Regions from separate parts of the Agromyces sp. Marseille-Q5079 genome, predicted to be linked through region 2. Evidence: riboswitches for the same ligand, from Rfam matches in the RefSeq annotation. Region 2 holds a riboswitch; the other holds the start of a gene.

Region 1 (10,589 bases), on a different contig from region 2:
GATGCCGAAGCCTTCGAAGCCCTCGTGGTGGACGAACTCGACCAACTGCCCGACGAGATGATCGACGGCCTCGAGAACATCGTGTTCGTCGTCGAGGACCGCGCCGAAGACGGCTCGCTCGACCTTCTCGGTCTCTACGACGGGTTCGCGCTCACCGAGCGCGACCGCTACGGCATGGGCGAGATGCCCGACCGCATCATCCTGTACCGCGAGGCGCTGCTGGCGATCTGCGAAGACGAGGACGAGCTCCGGGATGAGATCCACGTGACGCTCGTGCACGAGATCGCCCACTTCTACGGCATCGACGACGACCGACTCCACGAGTTGGGCTGGGCGTGACGCGCTCGCGGTTACGCTGATCCCATGCGTTCCCCCGCCCGTATGATCGGCATCATCGTCGGTTCCTTCGTGATCCTCGGCCTCGGCCTCTATGCCCCCGCCATGCTGCTCGGCCCCCTGCCCGCGGTCTCGGTGCGAACCGACCCCGATGCGGCGGCGCTTCCCGAATCCGCGCCGATCACCCTGCCCGAGCAGGGCGCGAGCGCCCTCGTGCTCGCCGCGGCCGATGGCACCAGCACGCCGCTCGCGACGTCCGGCGCCACCGACGTCGTGCCCATGGGCGGGGCCGCCAAGCTCGTCACGCTGCTGGTGACGCTCGATTCACTGCCGCTGCCCGACGCGGCCGACGGCGAGGGCCCGAAGATCAAGATCGGGCCCGCGGACTACACCAACTACCTGAAGTACCTGGCCGAGGACACGCGCACCCTGCAGGTCTCCCCCGGCGACTCGTGGTCGGAGCGCGACGTGGTCCGCGCCATCCTGCTCACGTCGAGCAACAACCACGCCGACACGCTCGCCCGGTGGGCGTTCGGCGGCGTCGCACCGTACGCCGACGCCGCCAACGCCTGGCTCGAGGAGCACGGCTTCACCGCGACGCATGTCGCCGACGCGACCGGTCTCTCGGGCGAGAACGTCAGCACCGCGAGCGAGGTGGCGGCGCTGGCGTCACTGGCCCTTGCCGACCCGAGCCTCGCCGCGATCCTCGAGAACCCCGGGCAGGCGTCGCTCGGTGCGCACGCCGCCCCCGACCTCGTCGATCGCGTCTCCGACGACGGCGTCCGCGAGATGACCCGCGGGTACACCGATGAGGCCGGTCTCTCACTGGTCTTCACGACCGAACTGCCGGCCGACGGCACGTCGGGCGATGCCCAGCGGGTCGTCGGCGCCATGCTGACCATGCCCGACTACGAGACCCTCGACCCGGCGGTCGAGGCCACGGTCGCGTCCGCTTCGGCCGCGTCGGCGCCCGTGACGGTCATCGCCGAGGGCACGGCCTACGCCGAGGCCGAAGCGGCGTGGGGCGAGACGTCGGACGTCATCGCGACGGTCAGTCGTGAGGACGCCCCGTGGGGCGCCGAACTGGGCAAGGCCGAGGTGAAGGTGGAGCCCTTCAGCACGTCGTCCGACTCGCGCGACGTCGGTCGCGTCACCGTGTCGGCCGGCGACGACGAGGTCTCATCGCCGCTGCGGCTCACGAAGGCGATCAGCGACCCCGGCCCGATCTGGCGCCTGACGCATCCGTTCCCGGTCATCGGCGCGTTCATCCAGGCGCAGGGCGGCTGAGGCCTCGCTCGCCGGCGACAGCGCACCGACGTCGGTCAGTCGTTGTCGTCCTCATCGAACGCGACCGGGTCCGAGTCGCCCGCGTCGAACGCGAACCTCGCCCGCACTTCGCCGTCGAGCTCGCGCTGCCCGACCAGGTCGTACCAGAACACCGATTCGACGCCGTCGATCGCCGCGATGGCGGCCAGCCGGGCCTCGGGCCCGCCATCGACGAGCGAGCGATGCTCGACTTGGCCTTCGAGCGGACCATCGAGGTACTCGACGAGGTACTCGGTTGAGGATTCTTCGGCTGCCATGCACCAACGCTATCCGTCGGAGCCGGACTCCGCACGGGTGCGACGCGGCGCGTTCAGTTCGAGCGCACCCTGATGGTCGCGTGACGTTTCGGATCGCACCGCCGCAAGTAGGCGCGCCACTGGCCGTCCCAGAGCTCCCAGAACGGGTCGAAGGCCCCGGCGTCGCGAGTGAGGGCCCGAGGGCGTCGGACGTCCTCGCGCGCCTCGATCCAGATGCGCACGGCGGAGTGCCCCGTGTCCGCGACCCCGAACGCCCCGCAACCCTCGACGAGCAGCCCCGTTGCCGGGGCGACCGACCCCGTCGCGCCGCGGGCGTCGGCGACCCAGTCCCAACGCCCGTACCGAGCGGGAGCACCACGTCGCCACGGGGCGACGAGGGTGCGCGAGAGATCGTGGCGAGCCGCGTCGAGCCCGTTCCAGCCCGGGTACACGTCGTCGAGCCGCACCAGAGCGGGGGCGCGACCCGGCCACGCGCGCGTCAGCACGTCGGCGAAGGTCGACTTGCCGGAGCCGCTGGGACCGTCGACCAGCACGAGCGGCCGGCGGATGCCGCGCATCGCGGCGAGCACCCGCCGAGCCGGCGCGTCGAAGCCGGCGACGCGCGCCCGTCGCTCCCCGGACTCCTCAGGACCAGATGACATTCCAGCTCCCGACGAGGATGGCCACGCTCGCGGATGCGATCGCCACGAGGCATCCGACGACGATGACCAGCCACTCGACACGGCCGAAGTGGGCTTGCCTCGCCCAGGTGCGCTCGACCTCCGCGCCGAACCCGCGCGCCTCCATCGCGGTGGCGAGGATGCCGCCTCGGCGGATGGAGAGCACGAGCAGCGAGAAGGCCTGCCCGATGGTGCGCCGGATCGCCCCGGAATCGCCGACGCCGCGGGCTCGACGGGCGAGGTTCAGGGTGCGCCAGTCGTCGATCGCGGACCCCACGAGCCGCAACGCCGCCAGGGCTCCGAGGACGAACCTCGACGGCAGCTTCAGGGTCTGCGCGAGCCCGTCGGCCAGGTCGGTGGGGTCGATCGTGAGGAAGAGCACGACCGCCGGGAGGGCGATCGCGATGACGCGCACGGTCGTCGCGACGCCGATCTGCACGGAGCCCTCGGTCACGTGGATGACCCCGAAGTCCCAGAGCGTCTCGCCCGATGGGGCGCCGTAGAGCACCATGCTGATGCCCGTGAGCGGTGCGGCGATCCAGACCGGGAGGGTGCGCGGCGACCAGAGCACGCTGCCCAGCCCGACGAGCGTGAACACGAGGAGTTCGCAGACGATCGCGACGGTGGCCGAGACGATGTCGAGCGTGAGGATGAGCACGATGCTGAGCGGCACCGTCGCCGCGACCTTCGCGACGGGATTCACCTCGGCCAGGGGCAGTCCGGGACGGACGCTCGCGATACTCATGAGTTCCTCCCGCGGCCGGTCGCCTCGGAGACGGCAGGCGCAGCGGGCCCGAGGTCGAGTCGACGGTCGGCGACGGCCTCGATGAACGCGTCGTCGTGCGTGACCGCGACGATGCCGACGCCGTCGTCACGAAGCCCGACGAGCAGCTTCGCGAGCTCCCGCCAGGTGGTGGCGTCCTGCCCGAAGGTCGGCTCGTCCAGCACGAGCAGGCGTGGCCGCGTCGCGATGGCCGTGGCGACCGACAGCCGCCGCTTCTCCCCTCCGGACAGCGTGAACGGGTTCGCGCCCGCGAGGTGCTCGAGCCTGAGCACCGACAGCAGTTCGTCGATCCGGGTGCGACGCTCGGTCTCGGGGAGCTTGAGCGCGCGAGGGCCGACCTCGAGCTCGGCCCGCACCGAACCGGTGAGGAACTGATGCTCGGGACTCTGGAACACGGTGCTGATGCGGGCGAGCAGGTCGCGGGAGCGCCAGCGCCACGGCTCGCCGCGCAGCCCGGTCGCCAGCGTGCCGGATGCCGTGAGCCGTCCGTCGAGCGGCCGCAGGAGCCCCGCCAGGGTCAGTGCCAGGGTCGACTTCCCGACGCCGTTCGGTCCGGAGATCGCGAGGATCCGGCCTGCGTCGACGTGGACGTCGAGGCCCTCGCGAACCACGGCATCCGGCCTGCGCCCGATCGCGAGTGCCTCTCCGGCCAGCAGTCCGGATGCCGGGAGCGTCGGCCCGGGTGCCAGCCAGGGTCGTTCGTCGGGAAGCCAGACGCCGCCGTCGCGGAGCGTGGAACGCTGCGAGGCGAGCACGACGTCGGGAACGCCGTCGGCGAGCACACCACCTGCGCTCCCACCGCCGAGCACGATCACCCGATCGACGATCGGCAGCCAGACGGGCACTCGGTGCTCGATGACGATGAGCGTCGCGCCGGTCTCCTCGGCCACGCGAGCGACCGCGTCGCGCACGTCGCGGACGCCCTCGGGGTCGAGGTTCGCGGTCGGCTCGTCGAGCAGGATGAGGCCCGGACGCATCGCGAGCACGCCCGCGAGGGCGAGTCGCTGGCGCTGGCCTCCCGACAGCTCCGCGGTGGAGTGCTCGAATGGCAGGTCGAGTCCGACCGCGGAGAGCGCCTGGCCGACGCGCGACCAGATCTCCTCGCGGGGTACGCCGAGGTTCTCCAACCCGAACGCGACGTCGTCGCCGACCCGGGCCATGACGACCTGGGCATCGGGATCCTGCAGCACGAGGCCTGACCGGCCGCGCGCCGCCGAGGGACGCCGACCGTCGACGAGCAGCTCGCCGAGGTTCTCGCCGTCCTCGTCGCCGCCGAGCACACCGGCGATGCCGTGGAGCAGCGTCGACTTGCCGGCCCCGGATGCCCCGAGCAGGAGCACCCGTTCGCCGGGCCGGATGTCGAGATCCAGGTGCTGCACCGCCGGCGACCGCCGACCGGCATGCCGCCACCCCCAACCACGGGCCGTGACCGAGGCCGGGGCGGCGGGCGTGCGGACGCCCGTCACGTCAGACCGCCCGGAGCTCGCGCCCGGCTGCGAAGCGGTCGAGCGCGCCCGCGCGCGCGAGACCGCGCACGGCGAGCCAGGAGAGACCTCCGGCGATCGCCGCCCCTCCGACGACCGCCGACGCCGCGTAGATCGTGGCGAACAACGAAGCTGCGCCGGCGTAGTAGAGCACGAGGTCGTTGATCGCCATGGCGAGTCCGGCGGCCGCGCCGGCCAGCAGGGCCACGGGGAAGCGCCAGTACCGGTACAGGAAGATCGCGAAGACCAGTTCTGCGCCGATGCCCTGGACGAGGCCGGCCTCGATCGTGAGCAGGCCGCCCCACTGGCTGCCGATGAGGGCGGAGACGATCGCCGCGACGAGCTCGGTGTAGAGTGCGGCTCCGGGCTTGCGGATGATCAGCCCGCCGAGCACGCCGGCGACCACCCACAACGCCGCCGGCGCGGCCTGCAGGCCGGGCAGCAGGGCTTCGATGGGCGCGGAGATCGGGCCCCACACGACGCCCCACGCCCAGAAGACGACGCCGACGGCCACGCCGACGACGCTCGCCACGACGATGTCGACCACGCGCCAGCGGAGGTTGGGACGCTCGGGGCGTGCGGAGGAACCGGATGCCGCGGTCGCGGCGGATGATGTTGATGATGCGTGCACTGTCGTGCCCTCTCCCTCGATGAAAGCGGCACGGGTAATGAGATGCGAATGCCTCCCTGCGCTGGCATGACCCAGATCAGGTTCGACGGTCGAAGGTTGAGAACCTTCCTCTCAGCCCGGCTCACCGGACTCCCGTGTTCGAGATCAGCGTACACGCAGACGATCCCTCACGTTCACCGAACGCAGGGCGGCGAGCTGGGCGGCTCAGCGCTTGAGTGCGCGGATGACCGACTTCAGGGCGTGGCCGACCACGAAGATGAACGGCGTCGCGACCAGGACGAGGCCGATGATGTTCGGCTCGAACCGCACGCGCCCCTCTTCGCCCACGTAGGCGCCGAGCGGAATGGAGAGCCCCCCGCCGCCACCACCGCTGCCCTGCACGTTGTCGATCGCTCCGCCACTGCCGGCGCCGAAGCCGTAGTAGCCGAGCGCCACCGGGACGACCTTCACGCCGTCGATGTCGATCGTCTCGCCGTACGCGGTCTTCACGCCGACGCCGGCGACGGTCTCTGCAAGGTCCAGCACGAGTTCAGCCATGTGGCCACGCTACCGGCGCGCGGTCATGCCTACCAGCCCCACGCCGCGGCATTCGGGTCGAACGGCTCGTCGCCTCTGGCCGCGCGGCGCTGCTCGCGCTCCTGCTCACGTTGCACGAGCGCGGCGGGCCGCACCGCGCCCTTGCCGAACCGGGCGGTGACCTGGTCGATCGTGCGCTCGGCATCGCGCCACTCCTCATCGGGATCCCAGAGCATGGCGCCGGTGCCCGATTCGCGGAGGTTCTCAGCACGCACGCCGATGAGTCGCACGCGCGCGCCGTCGCCCACGAGGCCCTCGAGCGCCTCGGACGCCTCGTCGTAGATGCGGCGCGCGACGTCGGTGGGCTCGGCGAGGGTTCGCGACCGCGTGAGCGTGCGGAAGTCGCCGTAGCGGAGCTTCAGCGACACGGTGCGGGCGACGAGGCCCGCCTTGCGGAGCCGCACGGCGACGTTGCCCGAGAGCTGCAGGAGCTCGCGGCGGATCGCGACCGGGTCGGTGAGGTCGTGGCCGAATGTCTGCTCGTGCCCGATGCTGCGCTCGGTGCGGGTGGTGTGCACCTCGCGCGGGTCGTCGCCGACCGCGAGTCGCGCGAGGCGCCCCGCGAGCGCGGGGCCGACGGCCCTCACGAGCGCGTCGGCCGGCATCGCGGCCACGTCGCCGACCGTGCGGAGCCCGATGCGCGCGAGGGTCTCCTCGGTGACCTTGCCCACGCCCCAGAGCGCCGACACCGGCAGTGGATGCAGGAACGCGACCGTCTCGTGCGCCGGCACCACGAGCATCCCGTCTGGCTTGGACCTGCTCGAGGCGACCTTGGCGACGTACTTCGTCGCCGCGACCCCGATCGAGCAGGTGAGTCCCGTCTCGGCCTGCACCCGCTGGCGGATGGTCCAGGCGATCTCGGCGGGCGTGCCGTGCAGGCGTCGAGCACCCGAGACGTCGAGGAATGCCTCGTCGATGGAGAGCGGCTCGACGAGCGGCGTGATCTGTCCGAAGATCTCCATGACCCGCTTGGAGTACTCGGAGTACGCCGGGTAGTTGCCGCGCAGCACGACGGCGTTCGGACAGCGCTGCAGGGCGACGGACATCGGCATCGCCGAGTTGACCCCGTACCGGCGCGCCTCGTAGCTCGCGGCCGCCACGACGCCGCGACCCGCCGTTCCGCCGACGAGGACGGGCCTGCCGCGGAGCTCGGGGCGAGAGAGCAGCTCGACGGACACGAAGAAGGCGTCCATGTCGACGTGCAGGATCGGGGTCGCCGAATCGTCCACGGGCCCCGTGGTGACCTGCCTCGACGAGCCGTCCTGCTTGCTCACGGTGCGACCCTACGCCAGGCCACCGTCATCGCAGACCGGAGGCGTTCAGAACCCGAAGTCCCCGCCGAAATCTCCGCCGAAGTCACCGGATGCACCGGCATCGCCGGAGGCATCCGCGGATGTCTCCCCGGTACCGCCGGCGACGTCGCCGCCGAAGTCGGGCAGGAACTCCTGGACGAGCATCGAGCCGACCACGACGCCGATGATGGTGCCGAGCATCGAGCTGCCCATCATGGATCCGTACGACGGCACGCCGCGTCCGTTCGCGGCATCCGTCGACCTGAACGTGCGCTCCATGGTGCCCGGGGCGCGCAGCTCGGCGCGAGTGGCGGCCCTCGCGAGCGCCGAAGGCTCATCCGACACGAGCCGCTCGCCCACGGGCGCCTGCGCCGCGAGGGTGCTGAACACCTGCGCGCGCTGCGCGGGAGTGAGCTTGGCGAAGGCCTCGGCGTGCACGGCCTCGATCGTCTCGGGCGGCGCCGTGCGGAGCAGGTAGCGGTAGCGCTCGATCGCGCGCTCGTCCTCGGACTGCGGACGAGCCGGCGGCGGCACGGGCCGAGCCGCGCTGGGTGCGGGTGCGGGTGCGCCGAACAGTCGGTCAAGGAAACCCATGATGGCCTCGTCAATCGCTCAGGGGACCAACAGCTTAGGGTCGCAAGCCCGGAACCTGCTGGGAGCTCGACGGACTCCCCCAGTTCAACCGCCCACGGCGACGACGCGGTCGGCACCCCGGAGACGACCGGGGCGATGCCCGACCCTACGGTCGGACATCGCCCCTCAGCGGTGGTCTGGACTCACTCGGCCGTGGCGCGCTCCAGCACGAGTTCGCGCACGCGCGCGGCATCCGCCTTGCCCTGCATGGCCTTCATGACCGCACCGATGACAGCACCGGCGGCCTGCACCTTGCCGTCGCGGATCTTCTCCAGCACGTCGGGCTGCGAGGCCAGCGCCTGGTCGATCGCGGCGATGAGCGCCCCGTCGTCGGAGACGACCGCGAGCCCGCGGGCGTCGACGATCTCCTGCGGCGAGCCCTCGCCGGCGACGACGCCCTCGAGCACCTGACGGGCGAGGCGGTCGGTGAGCGTGCCGGCCTCGACGAGGGCCGCGAGCTCGGCGACGTGGACCGGCGACACCATGCTCGTGGCATCGCGGTCTGCGGCGTTCGCGAGACGGGCGATCTCACCCGTCCACCACTTGCGCGCGGCGGCGGGCGTGGCGCCGGCCGCGACGGTCTCGGCCAGCTCGTTCAACATGCCCGAGTTCGCCACGATCTGGAACTCGTCGTCGCTGAAGCCCCACTCGGCCTTCAGGCGCCGGCGGCGCGCCGCGGGTGCCTCGGGCAGCGCCGCACGCAGCTCCGCGATGAGTTCGGCCGACGGCACGACCGGCAGCAGGTCGGGCTCGGGGAAGTACCGGTAGTCGTCGGCGTCGGACTTCGGACGACCGGCGCTCGTGGCCCCCGTGTCCTCGTGCCAGTGCCGGGTCTCCTGCGTGATCGTTCCGCCGTCGGCGAGGATCGCGGCCTGCCGCTGGATCTCGTAGCGCACGGCCCGCTCGATCGAGCGGAACGAGTTCACGTTCTTCGTCTCGGTGCGCGTGCCGAGCTTCTCCTGGCCGCGCGGACGGAGCGACACGTTGGCATCGCAGCGCAGGTTGCCGCGCTCGAGGCGGGCCTCGGAGATGCCGAGCGAGAGGGCGATGTCCCGGATCGTCGACACATAGGCGCGCGCGAGCGCGGGCGCATCCGCCTCGGCCCCGAAGATCGGGCGCGTGACGATCTCGACGAGCGGCACGCCGGCGCGGTTGTAGTCGACGAGCGAGTACTCGGCGCCCTGGATGCGGCCGGTCGAGCCGCCCATGTGGGTGAGCTTGCCCGCGTCCTCCTCCATGTGCGCGCGCTCGATCGGGATCTGGAAGACCCGGCCGTTCTCGAGCTCGACCTCGACCTCGCCGTCGAACGCGATCGGCTCGTCGTACTGCGAGATCTGGTAGTTCTTGGCGAGGTCGGGGTAGAAGTAGTTCTTGCGGGCGAACCGGCTCGAGGGCGCGATCTCGCAGCCGAGCGCGAGGCCCAGCGAGATCGAGGACCGCACGGCGTCGCCGTTCACGACGGGCAGCGACCCGGGCAGGCCCAGGCACACCGGCGTGATCAACGTGTTCGGCTCGGCGTCGTGGAACGCCGGGTTGGCGGGGTTCGGCGCCGACGAGAACATCTTCGTCATGGTGTTCAGCTCGACGTGCACCTCGAGCCCGATGACCGGTTCGAAGAGCTCGAGCGCCTTGTCGAAGTCCATGAGTGCCGCGCGGGCCATCAGATCACACCTTCCTCGGCCGCAGCCATCTCATGCGAAGACAGGTCGGGAGCGCGGTTCAGCAGCGGCCCGCCCCACTCGGCCTCGAGCAGTCGCTCGAGTGCACCGCCGACGTTGTAGAGACGCGCATCCTGCCGCGCGGGCGCGAGGAACTGGATGCCGACGGGCAGGCCGTCTTCGGGCGCGAGACCCGACGGCAGCGAGATGCCCGGGACGCCGGCGAGGTTCGCCGGAATGGTGGCGACGTCGTTGAGGTACATCGCCAGCGGGTCGTCGAGCTTCTCGCCGAGCCTGAACGCCGTGGTCGGCGCCGTGGGCGTGGCGAGCACGTCGACCTTCGCGAAGGCGTTCTCGAAGTCGCGCTGCACGAGCGTGCGCACCTTCTGCGCGCTGCCGTAGTAGGCGTCGTAGTACCCGGCGGACAGGGCGTACGTGCCGAGGATGATGCGTCGCTTCACCTCGGGGCCGAAGCCCGCCTCACGCGTCGCGGCCATGACCTGCTCGACCGTGCCGCCGCCCTCGGGCGTGACCCGCAGGCCGAAGCGCACGGAGTCGAACTTCGCGAGGTTCGAGGACGCCTCGGCGGGGAGGATCAGGTAGTACGCCGCGATCGCGTACTCGAAGTTCGGGGCGTCGATCTCGACGATCTCGGCGCCGTTGCGCTCGAGCAGCGCGAGCGACTCGTGGAAGCGCGAGCGAACACCCGCCTGCACGCCGTCGGAGTCGAGCTGCTTGACGACGCCGATGCGCACGCCCGAGACATCCGCTCGGCGCACCGCGTCGGCCATCGACGGCCAGGTCTCGGGGATCGAGGTGGAGTCGTGCGGGTCGTGCCCGGCGATGACGTCCTGCAGCAGGGCGGCATCGAGCACCGTGCGGGTGACCGGGCCGATCTGGTCGAGCGACGAGGCGAGCGCGATGGAACCGTACCGGCTCACCGCACCGTAGGT
Region 2 (10,589 bases):
CCGAGCTCGGCCGCGCGCTGGGGGAGCCGCGCTACCTCGAGCAGGCGCGCCTCTTCGTCGAGCGGCACGGACGCGGCACCCTGCGCGACATCGAGTGGGGCCGGGCGTACTACCAGGACGACGCGGCCGTGCGCGAGGCCGACGCCCTCCGCGGGCACTCGGTGCGCGCCAACTACCTCGCCGCGGGGGCGATGGACGTCGCCGTCGAGACGGCCGATGCCGACTTGTCGGCCGCCCTCGAACGCCAGTGGGACCGCACGCGCGAACGTCGCACGTACGTCACCGGCGGGCAGGGTTCGCACCACCAGGACGAGGCCTTCGGCGAGGACTGGGAGCTGCCGAGCGACCGCGCCTACTCCGAGACGTGTGCGGGCGTGGCATCCGTCATGTTCAGCTGGCGGTTGCTGCTCGCGAACGGCGACGTGCGCCACGCCGACCTCATCGAGCGCACACTCTTCAACGTCATCGAGACGTCGCCGGATGCCGCGGGCACCGCGTTCTACTACGCGAACACGCTGCACCAACGGGTGCCAGGCGCGCCGGCGGACCCCGACGTGGTGTCGCCGCGGGCGCACTCGTCGCTGCGGGCGCCGTGGTTCGACGTCTCGTGCTGCCCGCCGAACACCGCGCGCACGTTCGCGAGCCTCGCGGCCTACCTCGCGACGGCGGACGACGCGGGCGTGCAGCTGCACCAGTACGCGCCGTCGATCGTGCGAACGGTGCTCGCCGACGGCCGCGAGGTCTCGTTCGAGGTGCTCACGGAGTACCCGCGGTCGGGCACGGTGCGCGTGCGTGCGCTGTCGGATGCGGCCTCGCCGTGGCGCCTCTCGCTGCGCGTGCCCTCGTGGGCGGTCGGCGCACGGCTGTCGGTGCGCTCCGCGTCAGGCGAGATCGAGCAGCAGTGGCCGGCGGCGCCGGGCATGGTCTCGGTCGAGCGCAGGTTCGCCGCGGGCGACGAGGTGGAGCTCGAGCTTCCGATGGCCCCTCGGTTCGTCGCGCCCGACCCCCGGGTCGATGCGGTGCGCGGATGCCTCGTGGTCGAACGCGGCCCCGAGGTGTACGCGCTCGAGTCCGTCGACCTCGCCGACACGGCGCTCGCGGCATCCGACTTCGCCGATCTGCGGGTGGACCCGGATATCGCGCCGATCGACACGGGCGACGGCCGCGTCGTCGTGCGCCTCACGGACCGGCGAACGGATGCCGCGGCCGACGTGGCGCTCGTGCCGTACCACGCATGGGCGGAGCGGGGCCCGTCGACGATGCGGGTCTGGGTCCCGGCCGTCGGAGGGTAGCGGGCGGCACGCCGCCGCACGTGCGTGGGCCCGTCGCCTCGGAGGCGGGCCCACCATGCTGAGAAGGGTGGCTTCGAGAGTCCTGAACGGCGGCGGCGCGGGCTGCGACCCGGGAGGGTTTCGTCCTGGAACTCTGTGGCGATGTGGCGATGTGGCGATGTGGCGATGTGGCGATGTGGCGATGTGGCGATGTGGCGCGAGTTCTGGGATGGACTCGTCCGAGCCGAGCCGAGCCGAGCCGAGCCGAGCCGAGCCGAGCCGAGCCGAGCCGAGCCGAGCCGAGCCGAGCCGAGCCGCGAGCTGAGCTGGGCCGCGAGCTGAGCTGGGCCGGGCCGGGCCGGGCAGGGCTGGGCCGGCGGCTACCGGCTGCCCATGGACCTCTGGCCGCTACCTGCTGGCCGCTGCCTGCTGGCCGTTACCCGATGGCCGCTCCTCCCCACCCGTGCTCAGCGATCAGTGAGCGGCGAGCTCGCGTTCGAGCTCGCTCTCCGACAGCAGCGCGGCATGCTCGGTGCGGGCGAGGTAGTCGCGGATGGTGTCGCGGCTCCGGGACAGGCAGGCGATGCGCTCCTCGATGCCGACGAGCTCGGCGGCGAGCTTCTCGGCCACGCCGCGGGGGCAGCTCGGGCGGGCCTCGGCGACGGCGTCCTCGAGGCCGAGCAGTTCCTTCACGAGCTTGGTGGTGAGCCCCGACTGCACGAGGCTCGCGATGCGCTGCACCCGCTCGACGTCGGCCTCGTCGAACTCGCGGTAGCCGTTTGCGCCGCGGGTCGAGGTCAGGAGCTCCTGCTGCTCGTAGTAGCGCACGAGACGCGTCGAGATGCCGGTGCGGTCGGCGACTTCGCCGATCTTCATGGGGACCTCCGGGCGACTCCTGGACGACGGCTTGACATTGACACTGATGTCAAAGTTTACGGTCGAAGCATGAGCGACGCAACGACCGACCGGGCGGCCACGGCGACGAGGACCCCGGCGACGACGAGCACGGCGGATGCCCCGACCCCGACCGCGATCGCGACCCCGACCTCGACCGAGACCCCCACCGCGACCAGGACCCCGACCTCGACCTCGACCGAGACCCCCACCGCGACCAGGACCCCGACCAGTGCCCGGACCTCGACCCCGGCCGCGGCGCCGGCGCCGCGGACCGCACCGCCCGCACGCCCCGTGCCCTGGCCGGCCCTCATCGTGCTCGGCGCTGCGACCTTCGTCATGGTCACCGCCGAGATGCTGCCGACCGCGGTGCTGCCGCAGATGTCGGCCGGACTCGGCGTGACCGAGGCGCAGACCGGGCTCCTGGTCTCGATCTGGGCGGGCGTGGTCGTGATCGGCAGCCTTCCGCTCGTGAGCCTCACCCGACGGTTCGACCGACGTGCCGTCGTGATCTTGAGCCTCGTCGCGCTCGCGGTGTCGGCGGCCGTCACGGCGGTCGCTCCCCTCTACCCCGTGGTGGTCGGCGGGCGCGTCATCGGCGCGCTCGCCGTCGGGCTGCTCTGGGCGACGACGAACGCGCTCACCGCCGACCTCGTCGACGATCGCGACCTGGCGCGCGGCATCGCGGTCGTGCTCGGCGGCGCGACGCTCGGCATGGTGATCGGCACGCCGATCGCGAGCCTCGTGGCGCAGGGGATCGGCTGGCGCATGACCTTCGCCGGGCTCGCCGTGGCGGCCGTGGCGGGCGCGCTGCTCGTTCGTCTGATCGTCCGCCCCGCCGGCGCGCGTGCGACGACACGCGCCACAGATGCCGGCACGGATGCCGCCCCGGATGCTGCGACGGACGCCACGCCGGATGCCACGCCGGATGCCGCCACGGACGCCACGACGGACGCCACGACGGACGCCACGACGGGCGCCGCGCCGGATGCCGCGACGCGGCCGGCATCCGACGCTCGCCGGGCCCGCGGCATCCGCCCGATGCTCGCCGTGGTCGGGCTCGTTGGCCTGCTGCTCGTCGGGCACTACGGCGTGTTCACGTACATCACGCGGATGGTCGAGGCCCCGGCGGCCGGGCTGCCGATCGGCGTCGGCGGCATGCTGCTCGTCTTCGGGCTCGCCTCGGCAGGTGGCGTCGTGCTCGCCGGGCGGTTCGGCGCCCGCACCGAGCGCGCGCTCCTCGTGGCCGCCGCCGTCACGGCCGCGGCCATCGCGGCCCTCGGCACGGTCGACGTGCACCCGGTGCTCGGCGTGGTCGTCATCGTGGTGTGGGGGGTCGCCTCGGGGGCGGTGCCGCCGCTCGCGCAGACGCTCATCCTGCGGTCGGCCGGGCCGGAGCGCCGCGATCTCGCGGGGGCGCTCATCCCGGTGGTGTTCAACCTCGGCATCGCGGTCGGGGCCGGCGTCGCCTCGGGCATCGTCGACCTGTCGGGCGTCGGGGCCCTGCCCGCCTTCGGGGCGGCCGTCGTCGCGGCATCCGTCGTGGGACTGCTCGTCGCGTTCGGTTCGCAGCGGCGCCGGATGCCACGTCGGTGAGCCACGTCGGTGAGCTGCGTCGGCTCGACGCCGGAATCCCGTTCTCGCGGCGGAATCCCATTCGATCGGGACTCCGCCGCGAGAACGGGATTCCGGCGCGCACGACGAGGGCGCGACCGAAGCGTGGCGAGATCCTTTCGTAGACTGTCGTTGCAGCCACTCGTGCATTCGGGACGACAGGCGCATCGTTGGGGGCGTACCACCCCTGACGAAAGGAACCACCTCCCATGACCCGCATCGCCGTCAACGGCTTCGGACGCATCGGACGCAACACCCTCCGCGCCCTCCTCGAGCGCGACTCCGACCTCGAGGTCGTCGCGGTCAACGACCTCACCGACCCGAAGGCGCTCGCGCAGCTGCTGCGCTTCGACAGCACCGCCGGTCGTCTGGGCCGCCCCGTCGAGGTCGACGGCGACACGCTCGTGGTCGATGGCCGTCGCATCAAGGTGCTCGCCGAGCGCGACCCCGCGAACCTGCCCTGGGCCGAGCTCGGCGTCGACATCGTGCTCGAGTCGACCGGACGGTTCACGTCGAAGGAGGCGGCGTCGGCCCACCTCGCCGCGGGCGCGAAGAAAGTGCTCGTGAGCGCTCCCGCCGACGGTGCCGACGTGACCCTCGCCTACGGCGTGAACACCGAGGCGTACGACGCATCCGCCCACACGATCGTCTCGAACGCGTCGTGCACCACGAACGCCCTCGCGCCGCTCGCGAAGGTGCTCGACGACCTCGCCGGCATCGAGCACGGCTTCATGACCACGGTGCACGCCTACACGCAGGAGCAGAACCTGCAGGACGGCCCGCACCGCGACCCGCGTCGCGCCCGCGCCGCCGGCGTCAACATCGTGCCGACCACGACGGGCGCTGCGAAGGCCATCGGTCTCGTGCTTCCGGGCCTCGACGGCAAGCTCTCGGGCGACTCGATCCGCGTGCCCGTGCCCGTGGGCTCGATCGTCGAGCTGAACACGACGGTGGCTCGCGACGTGAGCCTCGAGGACGTGCTCGCCGCGTACAAGGCGGCCGCGGCAGGTCCGCTCGCGGGCGTGCTCGAGTACTCGGAGGACCCGCTCGTCTCGTCCGACATCACGGGCAACCCGCACTCGTCGATCTTCGACGCCGCCCTGACCCGCGTCGACGGCCGCCACGTCAAGGTCGTCGCCTGGTACGACAACGAGTGGGGCTTCTCGAACCGCGTCATCGACACGCTCGAGCTCCTCGCGCAGGGCTGATCCGGCAGCTGATCGAACGGATGCCGCCACCCGCCGCCCGGCGCGGGCGGCGGCATCCTCGTGGGCATTGCGGGGTCGGTGCTGCGGGCATACCGTGGTGCCGACCGACGCCGGAGGCGTCGCGCACAAGGAGGTGCGACATGGATCCGCTGTGGTGGATCATCGGGCTCGCGATCATCGCGATGGTCGTCGTGATGCTGGTCAGGGGCCGAAGGCGTTCGCGGACTCCATCGGAGGATGCCGCCGCCGAGCGGGCCGTCGAGGAGCAGGCGCGACGGGAGCAGGAGCGGCGCGACCAGGCCGGTCCCGGTGCGGGCAGCGCCTGATCGACGCGCACGACGCGCACGAGGCGCACGAGCGCACGAGGCGCACGAGGCGCGGGTGCGTGGTCGCTCGCGTCGATCGACGGCTGGTTCTCCGACATCCCCGACGATGTCGGCCGCTGGCTCGTGCAGGTCTGAGCTGAGCGGATGCCGCCACCGTCGCCCAGTGTCGGGTGGCGGCATCCGTACGCGGCGGGGGACTCAGCCCTTTCGCGTGAGCAGCGCGCCGACAATGCCGAGCGCCGCGGCCACGATCATGAGCGCCGCGACCGGCCACCAGTGCCCCGTCGTGGCGACGAGCCACGCGGCGAGCAGCGGCGACAGGCCGCCGCCCACGATCGCGCCGGCTTCGCGCCCGATCGTGATGCCCGAGTAGCGCACCCGCGCGTCGAACAGCGACGCGAACCACATCGGCTGCACGCCGTCGGCCGCCGTGTTCACGACGCCGATGACGAGCGCGACCACGCCGATGACGAGTACGGCCGACCCGGTGTCGAGCGCGAGGAAGAGCGGCACGGCGATCACCGCGAGGCCTGCGAGTGCGGCGATCGTGAGTCGCGCCGACCCGACGCGCTCGCCGATCCGCCCCCAGACCGGGCAGGCGACCACGGCGATGCCGGCGCCGAGGAGCAGGGCCGTGAGCGTGACCCACCGTTCGAGGCCGAGACCGGCCGCATAGCTCAGGCAGAACACCGAAACGAGGTAGAAGGTCGTGTTCTGTCCGGCGCGCACGAGGAAGACCGCGAGCACGTTGCGCGGCCGCTGCAGGACCTCCCCGAGCGGATGCCGCGACGTGCGGCGCTCCTCGAGCAGCGCCGTGAACTCGGGCGACTCGTCGACCCGGCGCCGCAGGTACACGCCGACGCCGACGAGCACGATGCTGACGAGGAACGGCACGCGCCAGCCCCACGTGAGCAGTTGCTGTTCGTCGAGCACAGCCACGAGCACGACGAACGCGAGGTTGCCGAGGATGAGGCCGACGTAGAGCGCGCTCTGGATGAGGCCCCCGCGCACGCCGGGGCGGCCGGGGGCGCTCTCGAGCGCGAGCAGCACGGCGCCACCCCATTCGCCGCCGGTCGCGGCGCCCTGCGCGAGCCGCAGCAGCACGAGCAGCACGGGCGCGAGCGCACCGACCTGGGCGTAGGTGGGCAGCAGCCCGATGAGCGAGGTGGCGATGCCCATCACGAGGAGCGTTCCGAGCAGGGTCGAGCGGCGGCCGAACCGGTCGCCGAGGTACCCCGCCGCGAGGCCGCCGAGCGGGCGTGCGAGGAACCCGGTCGCGAAGACCGCGAACGAGAGGAGCACCCCGGTCATGGGGTCCTCGCCGGGGAAGAACAGCGTCGGGAACACGAGTGCCGCCGCCGTGCCGTAGAGGAAGAAGTCGTACCACTCGAGGGCGGTGCCGATGGAGGCCGCTGCCACGGCGCGACGCGCCCGGTCCGGCGACGGATCACCGCCGGGCGGCGCGCTGGGGCCGGGTGCACCCGGATCGGTGCCGAGCATGGTCGGCGGGTGGGCAGGGTCGACGTACGCGCGATCGCTCATCGCGACATCCCTTCGCTAGTCCGAACTAGATCAGGTTCGACGGGTGTGTTCTCAGCCGCGCGGATCGCGGCACCCCGTGTCACTGCCCGCGAGCCTAGCGGGTCTCGGCCGAGCACCGATCGCGCCGGTCGACGGGCGCACCGGCGCCGTATCGAGACCTCGTGGCGTCCACGGGTCCCGAGACGCCTCGTTCCTCGACCGACGGCGATTCTGCTCTGAGCGGATGCACGAGACATCCGCTCGGCGCCTCGGTAGCCTCGCGACATGGGTGCGGGACAGCGGGGTGCGATCGACCGGTACGGCGACGAGCGGATGCCGCGGCGCATCGCGCCACGCACGCGCACGCCGCTCTGGCGGGAGGCGCTCGGCGCGTTCCTGCGACGCGAGCGGCTCGCGCAGGAACGGATCCTCGCCGACGTCGCGAACGAGGCCGACGTGTCGACGCAGTACCTCTCCGAGATCGAGCGAGGGCGCAAGGAGCCGTCGAGCGAGATCCTCGCCGCCGTGGCGGAGGCGCTCGGGCTCACGCTCCTCGATGTCGCGGCGGGCGTGGCCGGCGAGCTCGGAGGCGCCGAGGAGCGCCGGCCGGCGGCATCCGCCCCGCGCCCGCTCGTGGTGCTCGACCTCACCGCTCGCGGCAGTCGTGGCCCTGCGCAGCACGAGACGTCGGCGCCGGTCGCCGGCGCGTTCCGCGACGTCGCGCTCGTCGCCTGAGGCCCGGCCCCGCATCTCCCATCCGGCATCGCCCGCCCGGCATCTCCCGCCCCGCATCTCCCGCCCGGCATCGCCCGGCGGGGTGTCGCTCCTGAACACGGCGGCACTCCGGCACTTGGGCACTTGGGCACTTGGGCACCACGTTCCTGAACGGAACCCGCGGCGGGTTCCGAACGCAACCTCCCGCGGCTACGGCGTGAGGGCGGCGCTACTCGAGCGCCGGCACGGCGATCCGCTGCACGGCCACGACGCGGTCGGCGAGCCCGTACTCCACGGCGCCTGCCGCATCGAGGATGAGCTCGCGATCGGTGTCCCGTCGCACCTGCTCGGGCGTGCGCCCGGTGTCGTGCGCGAGCACCTCCTCGAGTTCGCCGCGCACGCGCAGCACCTCGTCGGCGTGGATGATCAGGTCTGGGATCGACCCGCGACCCTGGGTCGACGGCTGGTGCAGCACCGCGCGCCCGTGCCGCAGGATTCCGCGCATGCCCGGCGCCCCGCCGGCGAGGAGCATCGCGGCCGGTCCTCCCGCCTGGCCGACGCACGTCGTCGCGACCGGCGGGCGGATGTGCTGCATGGTGTCGTACACCGCGAGCGCCGCGTGCGGCGAGCCGCCGGGCGAGTTGATGTACAGGTGCACGGGGGCCTCCTGGCTGTCGGCCTCGAGGTGCAGCAGTTGGGCGATGAGCACGTTGGCGACGCCGTCGTCGATCTCGGTGCCGAGCGTGATGATGCGCTCGCCGAGCAGCCGGCTGTACACGTCGAGGGTGCGCTCGACGTTGCCGCGGCGCTCGACCACGTACGGGATCGGGTAGCTGCTCATGCGAGCACCCCCTGTCGCGCCGCGGCGGCCGCGTGCGCGAGCGGGTGGCCCGCGGCATCCGACCGGAAGCCCGGACCGAGCGCGCGCCCGCGGGCCCCCGGGTAGATGTCGATCGCGTCGTGCACGATGCGGTCGATGAACCCGTACGCGACGGCCTCCTCGGCGCTCACCCAGCGGTCGCGCAGCGAGTCCTCCGTGATGCGCTCGAGCGGCTGCCCGGTGTGCTCGGCGAGCAGGCGCAGCATGGTGTCGCGTGTGTGTCGCAGGTCGTCGGCCTGCAGTTCGACGTCGACCGCGGTGCCGCCGATGCCCGCCGATCCCTGGTGCATGAGGATCCGCGCGTGCGGCAGCGCCACCCGCTTGCCGGGCGTGCCCGCCGAGAGCAGGAACTGGCCCGCGCTCGCCGCCATGCCGATCGCGACGGTGGCGACGTCGTTCGGGATCGCCTTCATGACGTCCATGATCGCGAGCATGGCGGTCACGGAGCCGCCGGGGGAGTTGATCCAGAACGCGATGTCGCGCTCGGGGTCCTCGGCCGAGAGCAGCAGCAGCTGGCTCGAGAGCCGATTGCCGAGGTTCTGGTCGAGTTCGGTGCCGAGCACGACGACGCGCTGGCGGAACAACTGGGTCGAGAGGTCGGCATCGATCGGATGCAGCGGGGCCGGGGTGTCTTCGCTCATGCCTCCAGCGTGCGACCGAGCGGATGCCGCGGGCCAGCGTTTCCGCCCACGGCAGTGCTGCCCTGGGCGGAACGGTCGCAGCCAAGACCGGTCGCGCACGATTGTGCTCGTCCGACACCTCGGTCGCGGCGGTGCTCTCGTAGGATCGGGTCAGCGCTTCGGCGCCGCCCCAACCAACCCCCAACGGCCAGGAGCCCGAGTGACGACATCCGTTGACGACCCGACCCCCGGTCGTCGCGCGGCCGCGCGCGCGGCGTCGGCGACCCATCGGCGCGTTCCCGACGGGGGTCCGTTCCGCTACCACGTGTGCTCGCTCGAGCCCGGCGGCGAGTACGAGGAGACCATCGTCGAGGTCGCCGTCGACGAGGGCTCGCGGTACTTCAGCACCGCGTCGGGCGCGCGGATGACCGAGGTGACCGAACGCTACGTCACCGTTCGGCGCACGAGCGAGATCCGGTCGATGCACGAACTCGACCTCGACGAGATGGCGCAGCTCGAGGACGAGCTCGAGTTCGTCAGGCCGGTCGCGGGGCACAATCCGCTCGACGATCCCGCGTGGACCGAGTTCCTCGGCGACACGGTGCCGATCGCGGCGACCGGGCCGATCGAGCCGCTCGCGACCGCGCCGACCATGCCCGATGTACCTGACGAGTCCGACGAGTCCGACGAGCCCGACGAGCGGCTCGAGTCGATCGCGCTCGACGTTCCCGACGAGCCGGACGTTCCCGACGAGCCGGTCGCGGCACGCAAGGCCGATGACACCCCAGAGCCGGCCGATGCCGGCGAACCGACGCACATCGGGGAGGATGTGGAGATGACGATGGAATCCGACGCCGACTGGACCTTCGAGCAGTTCGAGGCGGTGGTGGCCGGGTCCGCCCCGGCACCGACCCCCGTGCGCGCGGTGCCGCCGTCGACGACCGGCCCGGTCGCCCCGCTGGCCGCGGCGACCCCGGCGCCCGCCGCGCAGCCGGCGCCCGTTCCGCCGGCCCCCGTTGCGCAGGCCCCCGTTGCGCAGGCACCTGTTCCGGCGGCCGCGGCACCGGCCGCACCTGCGGCGCCTGCCGCGCCCGCCCCGACCGTCGCGGCGCCGGTCGCCGGTCCTGCCGTCCCGGTCGCGCACGCCGCGGCCCTGCAGATCGGACTCGCGCAGGGCATCGCGTTCGTCGGGCATCGCGGCCAGACCGACAAGCTCGGTGCGCCGTACATCGACCACCCCGGACGCGTCGCCGAGGCGTTCGATCCCGCCGCGCAGCCGATCGAGGCGGCCGTGGCGTGGCTGCACGACGTGCTCGAGGACACCGAACTCACCGCCGAGACGCTCCGCGAGGCCGGCGTCGCGCCCGAGGTCATCGAGGCGGTGCAACTGCTCACGCGCACGTCCGAGGTCTCCGAGGCCGACTACTACGCGCGCATCCGCTCGCATGCCGTCGCGCGCAACGTGAAGCTCGCCGACATCGCCGACAACACGGCGCCGTGGCGCGTGCGCAAGCTCGACCACGAGACGCAGGCGCGCCTCG

What was found. Region 2 has a riboswitch for thiamine pyrophosphate ahead of ACR3IO_RS03090 (MFS transporter). Riboswitches for the same ligand answer to the same signal wherever they lie in the genome.
Region 1: linked by a shared signal. The riboswitch ahead of ACR3IO_RS12510 (ECF transporter S component) and the one ahead of ACR3IO_RS03090 (MFS transporter) in region 2 are both predicted to bind thiamine pyrophosphate.

What each region holds. Positions count from the first base shown of each region.
Region 1 covers NZ_JBPEJF010000004.1:407,665-418,253, reverse strand. The annotation lists gene ACR3IO_RS12540 (metallopeptidase family protein) at 1-339, shown strand, start outside; gene ACR3IO_RS12535 (hypothetical protein) at 364-1,623, shown strand; gene ACR3IO_RS12530 (hypothetical protein) at 1,659-1,919, opposite strand; gene ACR3IO_RS12525 (ATP-binding protein) at 1,973-2,560, opposite strand; gene ACR3IO_RS12520 (energy-coupling factor transporter transmembrane component T family protein) at 2,544-3,323, opposite strand; gene ACR3IO_RS12515 (ABC transporter ATP-binding protein) at 3,320-4,741, opposite strand; gene ACR3IO_RS12510 (ECF transporter S component) at 4,830-5,477, opposite strand; TPP riboswitch at 5,514-5,614, opposite strand; gene ACR3IO_RS12505 (hypothetical protein) at 5,682-6,014, opposite strand; gene ACR3IO_RS12500 (DNA polymerase IV) at 6,044-7,327, opposite strand; gene ACR3IO_RS12495 (hypothetical protein) at 7,373-7,939, opposite strand; gene gatB (Asp-tRNA(Asn)/Glu-tRNA(Gln) amidotransferase subunit GatB) at 8,122-9,639, opposite strand; gene gatA (Asp-tRNA(Asn)/Glu-tRNA(Gln) amidotransferase subunit GatA) at 9,639-10,589, opposite strand, start outside.
Region 2 covers NZ_JBPEJF010000001.1:668,268-678,856, reverse strand. The annotation lists gene ACR3IO_RS03115 (glycoside hydrolase family 127 protein) at 1-1,292, shown strand, start outside; gene ACR3IO_RS03110 (MerR family transcriptional regulator) at 1,746-2,147, opposite strand; gene ACR3IO_RS03105 (MFS transporter) at 2,217-3,761, shown strand; gene gap (type I glyceraldehyde-3-phosphate dehydrogenase) at 3,989-4,987, shown strand; gene ACR3IO_RS03095 (hypothetical protein) at 5,128-5,313, shown strand; gene ACR3IO_RS03090 (MFS transporter) at 5,512-6,855, opposite strand; TPP riboswitch at 6,846-6,942, opposite strand; gene ACR3IO_RS03085 (helix-turn-helix domain-containing protein) at 7,120-7,569, shown strand; gene ACR3IO_RS03080 (ClpP family protease) at 7,778-8,389, opposite strand; gene ACR3IO_RS03075 (ClpP family protease) at 8,386-9,069, opposite strand; gene ACR3IO_RS03070 (hypothetical protein) at 9,269-10,589, shown strand, end outside.